Regions from separate parts of the Paenibacillus wynnii genome, predicted to be linked through region 2. Evidence: riboswitches for the same ligand, from Rfam matches in the RefSeq annotation. Region 2 holds a riboswitch; the other holds the start of a gene.
What was found. A riboswitch is a leader RNA that binds a small molecule or an ion and turns the genes downstream of it on or off. The one in region 2 is predicted to bind cyclic di-GMP.
Positions count from the first base shown of each region.

Region 1 (7,898 bases), 740 kb from region 2:
GAGGCTTCACTGGTAATGCCTGCCATTCTAGCTCAGGTTAAGGCGCCCGAAATCGAAGCTCTGAAGAAATTCGCCTACCATGCGGGCATTGCTTTTCAGATTAAGGATGATTTGCTTGATTTGGAAGGAGATCTACTCTTACTTGGGAAGCCCACCCACAAGGATGTCGAGAACAATAGCTCGACTTTTGTAACTATACTTGGTCAGGAAGGTGCCAGGAAAGAGATGTGGGAGCATTATTGCCTTGCCAGTGAAACGTTAGATAAGATGTCCTGTAAAACTGCCTTTCTGAAGCATTTATTAAATTATATGGTTAGTCGTGATCGTTAAATTTCCGCACCCAAAACGGCTTCCTCTTAATGACGGAGCCGTTTTTTTATATAACATCTCTCAATCCCTGTTATTGAACGATGCTGCCTTTGATTTTCAAATCACTGAATTCGGTAACAGAATCAGCTTTTGTCCATAAACCTATCCATCCATCAGCATACAATTTATCCGTAAAGTTGATCAATAAGTCTCCGTCTAGGTAGGCTTCAATTTGCGAACCAATCATGATTAACCTGATGGTATGCCATTCCCCTAATTTAGGGGGTTCCACGTTTACACTTACAAGTTCCTTTCGACTACCTTGAACAACCGCATACAAACGAAAGTTACCTTCAAGGCTATTTCCTCGAACTAGATAATAGTTTTTCGAATTCTGCGCACGAATAATAAGTCCTCCACTTGCATCTTCACTCCCTGAAAGAGGCTTGAATCGAACCGTTACGTCTAGATCCGAGAACCGGTTCTTTTTATACAACGCTACTGGATATTGCTCTGTCGTTTCAGTCTGGGCCAATACCCATTGCTGCTCCTGCGATTGTCTTCTTTCCCATTTCCCTAAAGCAAACTCCCAACCTTCACTTGCTTCATCAAAAGTTAGATCCATAGTTGTTTCGTTCGTTTCAGGTAACGTAATGGTGCTGTTATTGGCCTGACCTTGCTGAGTCTTACAACCCGCGGTCGCAAAGCATAGCAATAAAATCCCAACAATAATATAACTTCTCTTCATTATTTGAAATCCCCCAAATTCTAATTATTTCTCTTCTATAGAAGTAGCGAATTCAATATTACTTACTCTCATAGCATTAAACAAGACATTAATCAAATTATAGTAATTGAATTTTTTTTGTAAGACAGGCGGGGAGGGTTTTGTCAATTCATAAATAAGGGCAATTTTATTAATCAACATTTGAAATAAAATGCGGATGGTGGCAAAATATAAACAATCATTGAAGAGTTTATCCATACGTTTTGGAGTTTGAGAGATTAACAGAGGAGGGGCAATCAAATTATGAAAATGATAGACGTCATTATAAGCCGTAGAAATACTAAGCAATTTAAGCCGACACCTATTCCTGAAGAAAAGTTGATTTCTTGGTTGGATACTGCAAGTTATGCTCCTAATCACCGGATGAATGAACCGTGGGAGCTCCTTATTATCGGACCGGATACTAGAGCGAAATTAAAACACAAAACGGACTTTGGCGGTGCTCCTATCGTTCTTGTAATACTATCCAAACCCGCCCCCACATCGTTCGAACGTGATGAGAATGTCATGGCTGCCTCTTGTTTCGCACAAAATTTCTTATTAGCGGCTCATGAAGAGGGTATTGGGGGATATTGGTCTTCATTGGGTGCTTTGCCCCATAATCGTGATATTCTCGGGGTACCGAAAAATCATGATGTTATAGGTGTATTTGGAATGGGGTATCCTGATGAAGTTCCAACGGCCAGGGCGAGAACATCGATTATGTCCAAAATCACGTATTTATCCTAAACCACATATAATGAGCAAATGAGATGAATTGAAGTTGCTCCAACTAACGAAGCGGGAACAAGTATTGTGCTCCACAATAAGGAGCTGATTGCTAAAATGCAACCTGAACTAAATCTGAATACACCCTCGTTATTGTTTTTCTCAGATGACCTCGACCGTTTATATAAAGACTTTTCGGACAAAAACATTACTGTCGGGGAACTTGTAAATATTCCTTCAGGTAGAGTATTTAACTTTACCGATAATGAAGGAAATTACTTTGCGGTCATGGGAAAAAATTAACGTAAGTAATGAAATGAACGCCGTTGATGACAACGGCGTTTTTGCGTTTAACTATTATTAGCAAATTCAATCCAACAGGTAGCCATTTTTACATACCAATATACTATATTCATGTAAAAGGATGTAATTTATTTTAAATAATATATTGACATACAAACAATATGACAATTAAGATATAGATGTAATCGCTTGTAAATATTTATAAAGGAGTGATGCAAACGGTCAAATTATTGCAAACACCTAAAAACCTCCAATTATTATGTAAGCGTTTGCACTGTCTGTCCGCAGCAATGTCGTCTTTAACGGAACGGGAAGTTGGAATTCTTATAACACGGTAACGATTCCTAATGTCACATTGAATAGCGGAAGTAACTGAGATATTTGAAAGGGGAATGAGAATGATTACTTGGAAAAAGCCTTTAGCGTTCGCTTTTACTTGCCTGCTTAGCTTGTCACTGTTAACCCCCAGCCTGAATCAGAAGACCGAAGCATTTACGTCATCTAATGCGGATACCGCTATGTCTTCTTTTGTAAATGTATTCTATGATGCTCCTGCCAAATACTTTTATGTTAATAGTGATCATCAGATTCACTCTGAACATGCCCACGGTCCTAACGGAGGTTTGTATACCGATTTTTGGTGGGAAGCGCAGCTCTGGGAAACGGTAATGGACGCCTATGAGCGTACCGGCAGTGCAACTTATCTAACCATGATACATGATATCTATACTGGGTTTAATGCAAAATACCCTGATATGACGGCTAACACTTTCAATGATGATCTGGGTTGGTGGGCCTTAGCTTGCCTGAGGGCCTACGAGCTGACCGGAACTGTGGAGTATTTAAACCGTGGTTCTTATCTATTCAACCAGATCTACGCCGAGTGGGATACAAGCTTTTATGGCGGAGGGATTTGGTGGAGAAAAGACTCGCACAATCCGAACATCTCAAGCAACGCTCAAAAGAATATGGCTACAAATGCCCCTATGGTCATGGCAGCCATCAAACTGCGTAACGCCTATAATGATACATCTTACCTGACCAAAGCAACGCAAATCTACAATTGGACGAAATCAACTCTGGTGACTAGCAGCAAGATCAACGACCATATCGAAGGTGCTGGCATGGGGATTATAAAAGATTGGGATTTCACCTACAATTACGGAACTTTTCTCGGAGCAGCAGTCTCACTCTACCAATCGACAGGTAACGCCTCTTATCTCACGGATGCCAATAATGCCGCGCAGTATGTCATCAACAAAATGGTGTCCGCCCAGACTCTAATGTATGAAGGCGTAAATGATGCGGGCGGCTTCAAGATGATTTTTGCACGGAACTTGAACCGTTTGCGAGTGCAGGGTGGTCAGTCTCAGTATTTGAACTTTCTTCAGCAAAATGCAACACAAGCTTGGAACCACCGCCGTACCTCGGATAATATCATCGGTAGTGATTGGCTTCGTCCAACGGGCTCTACCTATGTGCAAAGTTTAACTGCCGCAGCAGGCGCTTCTATTCTTCAACTCGTACCAGCGGATGGGTATACAGGTTATATTGCTGGTAACGGAGCGTATGAAGCCGAAAATGCGCAAAAAACGTTGGTCAGCGGCAGTGGCCTGATCAATGAAAGCACGAATCCGGGCTTTAGTGGTAGGGGATACATTGGAGGATGGAACACCAACGGGACCTCTATTGATTTCTATGTCAATCAGAATTCAGCTGGCTCAAAAACCGTCACGTTCCGGTATGCTGCGGCCGCTGGCAATGCTTCACGTTATGTAAAAGTAAATGGCGTGTTCATCGCTAACAACTTGGTCTTCAATTCCACTTCGAGTTGGGGAAATTATGGTACTGTAACAGTCACCATACCTCTAAATGCAGGTTCTAATACCATCCAATTAGGGTACGACAGTTCCAAGGGGAATTCGAATTATCTGAATGTTGATTTGCTCAGCGGTTTGTAAGTCTAGTTCTACCCAATCCTAAGAGCATTTGTGAAAAAGCAGGGCGTGTAATAATGCGTTCTGCTTTTTTTGTAGGCAGGAGAGTCCTATGATTTACTCGAATACACTAAGATGGATTTTTCCCCAGCTTACGGCATATGAGTTTTTGCTTTTTTACGAAATCCCCAAAAAAGACGTTATTCCGAAAGATCTACATATAACATCGAAGGGTGAACTAATGGCAGATAAACTAGTGATTCGAAGAACAAAGTTCTCTTGTTTGTTGCCTTTATTTTAGTTTCATTAGTGTTCATATCACGAAAACAGAGCACTGGATTCTAAGTGAGAATGATCCTATAAGTGAAGATGTGGTGCTGATGGTGAAGTCATAAATTTGATGAAGCAAATTGCATGATATTAAATGCTCGTGTACAAGGTGATGATGGAGAGTTTTATTAGAAATTTATGACAGTAAAGTAGGTCTTGAGAATCGGAAGAAGATCGTTTACAGGAAATTGCAACCATGTTAAAGTAAAAAAGGGACAAACGTCCTGCAATTTAATACTAAAAAAAATGAATATCCGCGTTAAAGGTAAAATCATCGAAAGATGATGACACAAAGCCATGGGTCTAAAGCCAACTAATAGAAGGCTATGATTGCCAGGCCGCCAAAGGGGTAGCTTAAAGATAGCTCCGATGGACTTAAGTCTGTCCGGAGCTTTTTTATGGTTTCAGCCTTTCTACGGCGTTACGTGATCGCGAGATACGAGAGGGGAAATGATTTTGAAGAGGAATTGGAAAGCGGTTTGCACAGGAATAATTGCGGGGGCAATGTTGTTGACCGGAAATACAGGCTGGATGTCCCAATCGGAGGTTGCGTCTGCAGCTTCCGCCAAACCACTCACCGTAGATCAAGTGATTGGCAAGCTAACGGCATCATCTAAGACTTTAAAGAGCTATCACCTGAATTCGAATAAAAAACTGGATATACAAACAAGTGGGATGAGTTTTTCTGTTTCTAACACGCTCGACATAGACATTAACCGTCTGCCAAAATTCTCCGCAACGGGTACTAATGAACTCAAGTATTTTGGAACAGAATCATCTTTCGATCTATATGCCAACGATAAAGAATTTTATCAGTTGTTAGACGGAAGCATGTTAATTGAGCAAAACGAAGACGAGACTACCGTTTCTGAAGATGATGTAACGGGTGAAAGTGGTGAAGAGCCGATTGATCCCGATGCACAGTATTGGGTGCTGGCAGACAAGCTGGATTGGGATGCCCTATACACTAAAGGTCAATTTGATCCCGCATCTATGCTTGATTCAGTCAAAAATTATAAAAAATCTATGAAAGTGTCCGATGTCGGATCACAGACGGTTCTCCAATTTACGATAACCGAACCTAAGGCAGCAAAGATGTTAATCGAACTCTATGACCAAGACATTGTTATGGACTCTGGGACGATTCAACCCAAAAGTGTAACGTGGAAACTATACGCCAATAAGAAAACTTGGCAGACGGAAAAGCTAACAGTGAATTTGAGTTATTCGCTAGTTGTAGACGGTGAAAAAGATACACACAATACAAAAATAGAAGCCAAGTATTCCAATCACAACAAAGTGGCAGTAGTTGTAAAACCCGCCGAGTTAGAATAGGAAGAGTCCTAATACATTTGATAAGCTAAAAGGGGCTGTCCCATAAGCCATGAAATGGCTGCTTGGGACCGCCCCGCTGTTTTTGAGTCGGATTGACTTGTGTACGTGGTGTGGACGCTCCGCGAACGGACCGTTGCTCCAATCGCTGTGCTCTCCAGATTTTATTTATTTCCCTTAGCGGTAAAAATCCGGAGACCAAGGCGACCGCTACCGCTTTTCCGCAATCAGTCCGTCCTCTCCGCTGCTTTGAGCAGAAAAAGTTTCTACAATCTTCTTTAAAATCACAAAAAGAAATCGCCCTTTTGGTAAAATGGAGGTACCACCCAACCATTCAAAAGGAGCGATTTCTTTGTACATTCAATATACCATGGACCAACTTTGCTTGCCAATGGATCTGGAAGAAGACATCCCGGAAAATCACCTCGTTCGTGTCGTGAACGCAGCCGTCAATCGGCTGGACGACACCATCTTTGACGCTGCCTATCCTGGCGGCGGCCGCGACAGCTACCACCCTAAAATGCTCACCAAAGATATTATCTACGCGTACACCCAGCAAATCTATTCGTCTCGCCAAATTGCCAAAGCGGTACGGGAGAATATTCCCTTTATGTGGCTGGCCGGACGGCAGCGACCCGACTTCCGCACTCTTAATCGCTTCCGTTCCCAGCGAATGAAGGACGTCCTTGAAACGGTATTTACCGCCGTGCTTCAGTTTTTGTCTGACGAAAAATACGTTTCGCTGGAGCATTACTTTGTGGACGGAACCAAAATCGAGGCGAATGCCAATCGCTACACCTTTGTGTGGGGCAAAGCGGTCAACAAGAACAAATTGAAATTACAGGAGAAGGTACACGCCCTGTTCGCGAGCATTGAAGCGGCAGAAGACCAAGAAGAACGCGAGCACCACGGAAACGACCTCCTTGAACTCGGGGAGTCTTCTGAGTGGAACAGCGAGAAACTCGAACTAGCAGCGCAGAGGCTTGAAGCCCAGCTATTGGAAAAACCCAAAGACAAACCCCTGAAAAAAGCCGTTCGGAAGATTCGCAAGGATTTGCTGCCTAGGCTACTGAAGTATGAGCAGTACCAAATACTGCTTGGCGACCGGAACAGCTTTAGCAAGACCGACCCGGACGCGACCTTCATGCGGATGAAGGAAGACCACATGCGGAATGGTCAACTCAAACCGGGTTACAATGTACAGATTGGAACCGAAAACCAATTTATATTGGCCTACAGCCTACACCCAAGACCTACCGATACCCGTTGTTTACAGCCGCACCTGGAAAAGGCAAGGCAGATCCTAGGAAAACTTCCTGGGACGTTAGTTGCGGATGCAGGCTACGGCAGTGAAGAAAACTACGCCTATCTGGAAAAGGAAGAGATTCAGGCGGTAGTGAAATACGGCAGCTACCATAAAGAAAAGAGCAAAGCATGGAAAGAGAATGTCGGAAAGATTGAGAACTGGACCTATGACAAAGCCAAAGATACGTGGATATGCCCCACCGGACAAACGCTGCATTTCCGCAAGGAAAGTAAGGAGCTCTTGGAGAGTGGATATGAAATTGGAAAACGTCATTACCGCAGCTTAAGTTGCGACGGTTGCCCGCTGAAGGAACGCTGTACAAAGGCAACAGGAAATCGGGAAGTGGTTGTAAGTCTGGAACGACTGCGGTACCAGAAGCAAGCTCGGGCAATCTTGCAAAGCGAGGAAGGCTATGCTTTGGCTGTACGTCGAATGACAGAACCAGAAAGTGTGTTTGGACAACTGAAGAATAACCGGGGCTTCCGGCGGTTTCTGCTTCGCGGCATGGAAAAAGTGACGCTTGAAGTCGGGTGGCTTTCCCTTGCCCACAATCTACTGAAGCAAGCTGCAAATGACCAAAGACGCAGAGCAGCGATCCTCCAATAACAGGAGAATCGCTGCTCTGTTGACTTTTTGCGATTTTGAAAATGAAGAGGGTCTTTCTCCGCTCGTAAAAATCTACTTATGGGACAGCCCCTTTTTTTATGTCTAACCATGGCGAATTTACATTCTTCACAGGCTATTTTCTTAACTTACCTGGTATAGGGATATGCCTAATGGACTCAATTGGATGATATAGAAGCATCCATGGACCTGAGAAACGCATAACACTCTTAATTCTTTGACGGTAATCCAATTTGTAACAATGGATAGAGCACTTTGCACA
Region 1 is NZ_JQCR01000003.1:944,501-952,398, forward strand. It holds gene PWYN_RS19755 (polyprenyl synthetase family protein) at 1-330, shown strand, start outside; gene PWYN_RS28280 (3-keto-alpha-glucoside-1,2-lyase-like domain-containing protein) at 401-1,057, opposite strand; gene PWYN_RS19770 (nitroreductase family protein) at 1,340-1,825, shown strand; partial or broken gene PWYN_RS19775 (VOC family protein) at 1,853-2,107, shown strand; gene PWYN_RS28285 (glycoside hydrolase family 76 protein) at 2,506-4,068, shown strand; cyclic di-GMP riboswitch class I at 4,629-4,720, shown strand; gene PWYN_RS19790 (DUF6612 family protein) at 4,831-5,709, shown strand; gene PWYN_RS19795 (IS1182 family transposase) at 6,059-7,618, shown strand; gene PWYN_RS19800 (nitrous oxide-stimulated promoter family protein) at 7,752-7,898, opposite strand, start outside.
Region 1: it holds a riboswitch for cyclic di-GMP, as region 2 does, so the genes downstream of both, PWYN_RS19790 (DUF6612 family protein) here and PWYN_RS28195 (EAL domain-containing protein) in region 2, are expected to answer to the same signal.

Region 2 (7,898 bases):
GAAGAAGGTACGGATACTCCTGATCAAGTGAAAGTTGAAGAACAAGTAATAGATGAAGAACAGGTGGTATTGGAAGATCCAACACCTCTGGGCAGCTTACCGCAAACGGGTGAATCTAGTCCAATCAATACCTATATGATGGGATTTGCACTGATTGCAGTAGGATTTCTATTGAGCTTAAAGTGGAAGACGAATAATAGAAGAAAATAATTGTCCAGGTATTGGAGAAGTATAGAGTAAAGATCTCTGTACTTCTTTTTTTTCATGTCCTAGTTAAGGGAAATAACCAATATGTTAAAAAAGGAGATTTACTATGACCAAAGATATTTGGATCAACCTTCCAGTGAAAGATGTCAACAAATCAAGAGAGTTTTTCTCCGCTTTGGGTTTCCCGCTCAATTCACGCCATGCAAATAACGATGAAATGGCTAGCTTGGTTGTTGGGGAAAAGAATGTAATTGTCATGCTATTTCCGGAAGCTACATTTGAAAAATATACAAGTATCAAAATTGCAGATACCCAGCTAGGATCAGAGGTCTTGTTCTCCATTGGTGCAGATTGCAAAGAAGAAGTAGATGAGCTGGTCAGCAAAGTGGAGCAGGCAGGGGGGACGATCTACAGCAAACCCTCAGATCAAGGCTGGATGTGCGGAGCGGGTTTCGCAGATTTGGATGGTCATCGTTGGAATGTGTTGTATATGGATCTTAGCAAGATGCCTACGCAATAAACAACTCGAAGGGTTACCTTTTACAAAGGGAGGCGGTAATTTCACTGCTTTCCTTTTTGCTTTGATTATTTAACCGAAATTGTGGAATTGGATTGACAAACAAAAAGAAGGAATTTATCATAAAAGTGTTAATTGTTTTAAGTAAGTGTGAAACGATTTATATATATGCAAAAGAAATGGAGGAGATACAACGAACGGGTTGATAGCGCTTACTTTTAAGAATACTGGCGGAAAAGGGGATCTATATGAGAAGTTTTGCGAGTAAAAGCTTACTACTGATATTAATTTTATCTTTGCTGGGCTGCACGGAGGAATCCGAAGGAAAGAAGTCAACACTAAATAGCAATGCCTCAGTAGCTGCAGGGCAATCTGACTTTAGGAATCCAATAGTGGAGCAGCGCGCTGATCCTTGGGTATATTTGCATTCAGACGGCTATTATTATTTCACAGGTTCTGTTCCTGAATATGACCGTATTGAACTGCGCCGAGCGAAGACCCTGAATGAGTTGGAACAAGCTGAAACAGCAGATGTATGGACCAAACAGGAGAGCGGCCCGGGAAGTAAGCATATTTGGGCACCGGAAATTCACTTTTATAAGGGGAAGTGGTATATCTATTTCGCAGCAGCCAGAGAAGATGCCCCCTTTGATCATCGAATTTATGTCTTGGAGAATGATGCTGCTAACCCGCTTGAAGGAACATGGATCGAAAAGGGTCAGTTAAAAACGAACTGGGAATCTTTTTCTCTAGATGCCACCACTTTTGAATTTAATGACATTTTGTATCTGGTTTGGGCACAAAAAGCATTTGATATTGAAGGCAACTCGAATTTATATATAGCGGAACTTGAGAACCCATGGACTCTAAAAGGCCAGCAGACTCTACTATCCAAGCCAGATCAACCGTGGGAGAGAATTGGCTTCAAAGTAAATGAAGGGGCAGCGGTAATCAAGCATAAGGACAAGGTATTTATAACCTATTCGGGCAGTGCTACAGATGATAACTATGCAATGGGGTTATTGACAGCATCTGATTCGAGTAACCTGCTTAATCCAAAATCTTGGACAAAATCAGAGGCACCTATCTTCTTCAGTAATCCTGAAACCGGCAGATACGGCCCCGGACACAATAGTTTTACTACAACGCCTGACGGTAAAAAGGATATTTTGATCTACCACGCACGTCCCTACAAAGATATCCAAGGGGATCCGCTGTTTGATGCGAACCGCCATGCCTGGGCACAATTCTTCACCTGGGATGATAACGGAATACCGAATTTAGGACGACCAGGAGTTGAGAAATAATACTAAAACATTAGATTGATAAAAGAGTACATTAATAATAGAATGAATTTACGAAGAGTCAAAACGATAAAGGCAAACTTGCCGAAAGGTGAGGACGCAAAACCGCGGGTCTAAGGCTTCTGTTAATCAGAAGCTACGATAGCCGGGTTGTCGCATAGGACGGATTTATTGTGATTAATCCAGCTTCCTAACCGGGCTGGATTTTTTGATATTCTCCAACATGCTAACGCTACAAAGTCATAAATTCATTTGAGGTGGAGATTATATGCGGCAGATTCGTTTTTGTATGTTTTCGGTGATCTTTATGCTTTCCGTTTATGGTTGTCTCTATATTTATCAGGATGATTTTTTTATGCGGATATTGAGCATTAATCTCTTTTCCATTGCTGGAGCGGGGATCTGCTGCGCTATACTGGTTAAGACTTTTTTAAGTTTTTCCGGCAAAGATAGACACTTCTGGTTGCTTCTATTATTAGGAACGGTATGCTTCATTATTGCTCAAAGTATTTGGCTCTATTACCAGATGAGATATAATCGGGCTGCCCCTTATCCCAGCTGGGCGGACTTCTTTTGGCTGCTGCAATATGGACTTTTTCTGGTTGCTCTCATCTATAAAAGAACCGCCAACCGAGAAAAGCCCGGGATACATTCTTTTTTTAATATCATTATATTTATGGCCATAGCAACAACCTTCAGCCTGCAATTTCTTCTTAATCCTATTTTGAAATCCGGGAATAACTCCGTACTTGCGCTGATTACCACGATAGCCTATCCAACATTTGATTTAGGGTTTCTCTTTGCAACGGTTAGTTTGTATTATAAATCGCATTACAACGAGCATAAAAGGGTTATCTTTTTAATCCTAACCGGCTTTGTTATACAAATTGTAGCGGATTCGCTTCACATCTATTATCTAATGATTGGTACATATGAGCAGGCCAGCTACATAGACCCTCTATGGATTGTTCCACTGCTGCTTATAGGAATTGCCGGCAACCGAGCTCAGCACTATTCCGCCCAAACTTGTACTAAACCTGAAGTGATTTCAACGGAAGACAAGGAGTTGGATTTACTACCTTACATAGGTGTCGTTGTTCTCTTATTTGTGATGTTATTTGTACGGGATGAAAGTGTGAATGCGCTTAAAATCGGATTATTTGTAGTTACGCTGTTAATTATCATGCGCCAAGTTTTTATTATTGTGGCTAATCGAAATCTGCTGAGAGAATTAAAAACTAAGAATGAAGAACTGGGAAAAAGCGAGGAAAGATATCGTCAAGTCGTTGAAATTTCGCCGAATGCTATTAGTGTGGAGGTTAATGGCGAGATTGTCTATCTGAATAAAGCTGGATTTGAAATGCTGGGTGCTACCTCTCTTGGAGAGATTATCGGCAAATCGGTGTTAGAGATTGTCCCCCAAGAATACTATGCGACCATGAAATCACGTCATAAGCAAGTGAGTACGGAGAAAAAAGCCGCCAAACCGTTTGTGTTTCCTATCCTGCGGCTCGACGGGAAAACTATATATGTAGAATCCTCTTTAACTGAAATCCATTACAATGGAGAGCTGGCATTTTTACTCGTGGCGCAAGATATTACCCAACGTAAAAAAATTGAAGAGAGAATCAAATATCTGGCCTATTATGATGAATTAACCGGGTTGCCTAACCGTGCAAAATTTCATGAACAGCTGATCAAACAAATCAAGCTCGCCGAGCGCAAGAACAATCTGTTGGCCGTTCTGTTTTTGGACTTGGACCGGTTTAAACTGATTAATGATACCATGGGACACGGCTTTGGCGATTTGTTTCTAAAAAAGGTAGCAGAAAGATTAGCCGGGAATTTAGCATTAAAAGGGATGGTCTACCGCCTGGGGGGCGATGAATTTTGTCTAATTATCACTCAGACTTCTCCGGAAAAGGTAAGCACACTTGCTCAGTTAATCATTGATGAATTATCTGTCCCGTTTATTATCAAAAAAGGGGAGTATTTCACATCACCTAGCATTGGAATCAGCTTATATCCTACGGATGGATGTCAGCCTGATGAATTAATCAGACTTGCGGATATCGCTATGTACAAATCAAAGAAACACGGGGGAAACACCTATCAATATTATTCTTCACTGTTGGATGGTGAGAATTACAATAAATTGAAATTAGATAAAGAGCTCCGTAAAGCTATAGAAAATCATGAGTTCGTCATTTATTATCAACCGAAGGTGAACCTGACAACGGGAAAAATTATAGGGTGGGAAGCATTGCTTCGTTGGTTGCATCCGGAGAGAGGACTGGTTCCGCCACTGGAGTTCATACCCATCGCCGAGGAGACTGGATTAATTATACCGATTGGACACTGGGTATTACAGGAAGCCTGTCAGCAAATGAAAAAATGGCAAGAGGCTGGGATGTCAGAACTAAGTATCGCTGTGAATATATCGCCTCGGCAGTTCAGAGATAAGAATCTAATTCAGAATGTATCGGAAATTCTTAGGGAAACCGGACTTGCTGCACAGTATCTTGAAATTGAAGTGACCGAAACAGTTATGCAAAATATTCAGGAAACTTCTATGCTGCTTCAGGAATTAAAGATGCTGGGTGTCCAAATATCCATCGATGATTTCGGGACGGGATATTCTTCACTAAGTTACCTAAAATATCTGCCGATTGATTATCTAAAAATAGACAAGAGCTTCGTAAATGATATTACAACCTGCTCTAAGGATGAAGCTATAGTACAGACTATTGTAGACATGGGACATCATATGAAGATTAATGTAGTTGCCGAAGGGATTGAAAATGAACAGCAATTACACTCTTTAGTGAAACTTAAATGTAATGTGGGTCAAGGATATTTCTTCAGTAAACCTCTGCCAGCGAATCAAGCGGAGCAGCTTAGTAATCAAGTTTATATAAAAAGTACTTAGTGGCCTTAATCGTGAACTTGAATAACTTCCGGTCCATAGTCCAATACTTATCTCGAATATTCAATTAAAGGAGAACCATAAGAGATGAATTTTCGTGAGATATTGGACGAAGTATGGAAGTCGTTTGTTTTAATAATAGCAGGTATGTTATTGCTTAGACTCGCAGGAAGAAAATCTATCTCTCAAATGACCGTTCCAACTACAGTCATTATGGTATCTATTGGGACGGTAATCGTTCAACCTATTGCAAATAAAAGTATTTGGATGGCTATTATTGCAGCCACAACGTTCATATTCATATTAGTCTTAGTTGAGTTTCTGCAAATTAAATCGAATAGTATTGAAAAGTTTATTCGTGGTAGTTCTGTAATTGTCATTAAAAATGGTGAATTGCAGGTTGGAGAATTGAAAAAACATCGCCTGACCGTAGATCAGCTAGAAATGAAGCTGCGCCAAAATGGGTTGACTCATATAAAGGACTTAAAGACAGTAACCATTGAAACAAATGGACATATTGGTTATGAATTGTCGGATCATGCCAAACCAATCACATTCCAACAAATGACATTACTTCTTGATTCATATTTTCGGACAAGTTCACGGACTAATAGCTCCCCAGAAATAGACATTTCAACTAACAAGGAAAACCTATCGCTATTTGATGAAATACATGAAGAGCAGAAGCACTTTGTGGAAGAAGAACTTCAATAACAGACTGAAAAAAGACAGGAGCTTCCTCTATGGGGAGGCTCCTGTCCTTGTTTATAGGGTGAATCTACACTAAGCTATAGCGCATTAAATAAATAAGTTTTGTATTTTTCTTTAACTTATGAGAGAATAAAGTTTTGAAATAACGGAATTTAATATTGGAGGTAGGTTTGGTGGCGAAGCGGTATCCTTTTGAGTATGATCCTACCAGATCTTTTATAGAGCAAGTAGGCGAATGGGTTGGGGATGTTTTTTATGAAATCCTTCCTGAGGCAGGTTTTGAAGTCCGTGATGAACAAATATATATGGCCTATCAGCTGGAACGGGCTTTTGCAGATAAGACAACTATTTTTGCCGAGGCCGGAGTAGGAACGGGAAAGACTCTGGTTTATTTACTGTACAGCATCTGTTATGCACGTTATACCGGAAAGCCGGTAATTATCGCCTGCGCAGACGAGTCTTTAATTGAGCAACTAGTGAAGCCGGAGGGTGATATTGCGAAGCTTGCAACGCACCTGAATATGGTTATTGACGCCAGACTGGCTAAATCTCCGGATAAATATTTATGCTTGAAGAAGCTGGATCAGGCTCGGAATCGTGATGATGAGAGTTTGCCGCTTGAGGAACTGTATGATACATTACCTGATTTTGTCCATTCGTATAAGCCGATGCAGCATTTCCATGCATATGGGGACCGTAAGAATTATTCAGATCTAAATGATGAACAATGGAACCAGATCAATTGGGATACCTTTCAGGACTGTTTAACCTGCGATATGCGCCAAAGATGTGGACAGACGTTATCTCGCGATCATTACCGGAAATCCGGGGATTTGATTATCTGTTCTCATGATTACTATATGGAGCATGTGTGGACCTATGAAGCCCGGAAACGGGAGGGGCAGATCCCTCTGCTTCCAGAGCACAGTGCGGTTGTATTTGATGAGGGACATTTACTCGAATCGGCGGCAATGAAGGCTTTAGGCTACAAAATGAAGCATGTGGTATTTGAAGAACTGCTGATACGTCTTTTGAAGAATGAAATTCGTGAATCGCTCGCTGTTCTTATTGATGAAGCCATTCTACAAAGTGAAATTATGTTTGATCGGATTCGTCGCCAGAGCCGTCGTATTCCGGGATCAGATCGTATGAGCATTGAACTGAATGCACTGTTGATTCGTGAAGTGCATCGGATGCGTAGTATTATTGCGCAAATTGAAGAAGAACTGGTCTTTGAGAGTGAGCTCTATACACTTGATGAGTATCAACTGCGAATTGTGGAAGAACGTCTGGAAATGATGGAGATTGCGTTGAAATTGTTCGAAGATTCAGGTGCATTGATATGCTGGGCGTCAGAAGATAGTGACGGTATGACCCTATCTGTTATGCCCCGTAATGTTAAGCAAGTGCTTGAGGAAGGCTTGTTCAGTCAGAAGATGCCAATTATATTCTCTTCTGCCACATTATCAGTCGATAAATCGTTTCATTATTTGCAGGATAGTCTTGGAGTAAAGGATTATCTCTCCTTCTCGGTAGATTCACCGTATGATTATGAGAATCAAATGAAGGTGTATCTGCCAGAGCAGCTTACTGGGGACTTTTCTCAAAAAATGGAGATATCCATGAATTTAATCGAGCAGTCGGAAGGAAGAGCCTTAGTGCTGTTCCGTACCCGAGAGGAGTTGCAGCAATTCAAGCAGGAATGTGGACAAAGACCGCAGCTTCGTAAGTACACCTTTCTGTATGAAGGCGATCAAGAGATTAGCTATCTGATCTCGGCTTTTCAGCGGGATGAACATAGTGTGCTCTGTGCGGTTACTTTGTGGGAAGGTCTGGATATACCAGGTCCCTCACTTTCTAATGTTATTATCTGGTCGCTGCCCTATCCTCCGCTTGACCCTGTCTTTATGGCGAAGCGGGCGGAAACAACAGCTCCTTTTGAGGATGTGGATCTTCCATACATGCTGCTCCGGCTTAAACAGGGCATGGGCCGCTTGATTCGAACAGGAGAGGACCAAGGGACTGTAACTGTTCTTGCGGAAGCTGACGGACAACACCCGGTGCATGAATACATCTCTTCGGTAATGCCAAAGGGAATAAAGCTACAGAAGCTTGAAGTACAGAAACATTAGAATGATTACGTAAGCAATCACGAAACGTCTGGGAAACCAGGCGTTTTTTGTTTATGGTACAATATAAGCGATTTAATAGAAAATACATGAATTGGAAATAC
Region 2 is NZ_JQCR01000003.1:205,221-213,118, forward strand. It holds gene PWYN_RS29270 (LPXTG cell wall anchor domain-containing protein) at 1-210, shown strand, start outside; gene PWYN_RS16150 (VOC family protein) at 314-727, shown strand; gene PWYN_RS16155 (glycoside hydrolase family 43 protein) at 973-2,031, shown strand; cyclic di-GMP riboswitch class I at 2,093-2,186, shown strand; gene PWYN_RS28195 (EAL domain-containing protein) at 2,384-4,957, shown strand; gene PWYN_RS16165 (DUF421 domain-containing protein) at 5,042-5,668, shown strand; gene PWYN_RS16170 (ATP-dependent DNA helicase) at 5,839-7,797, shown strand.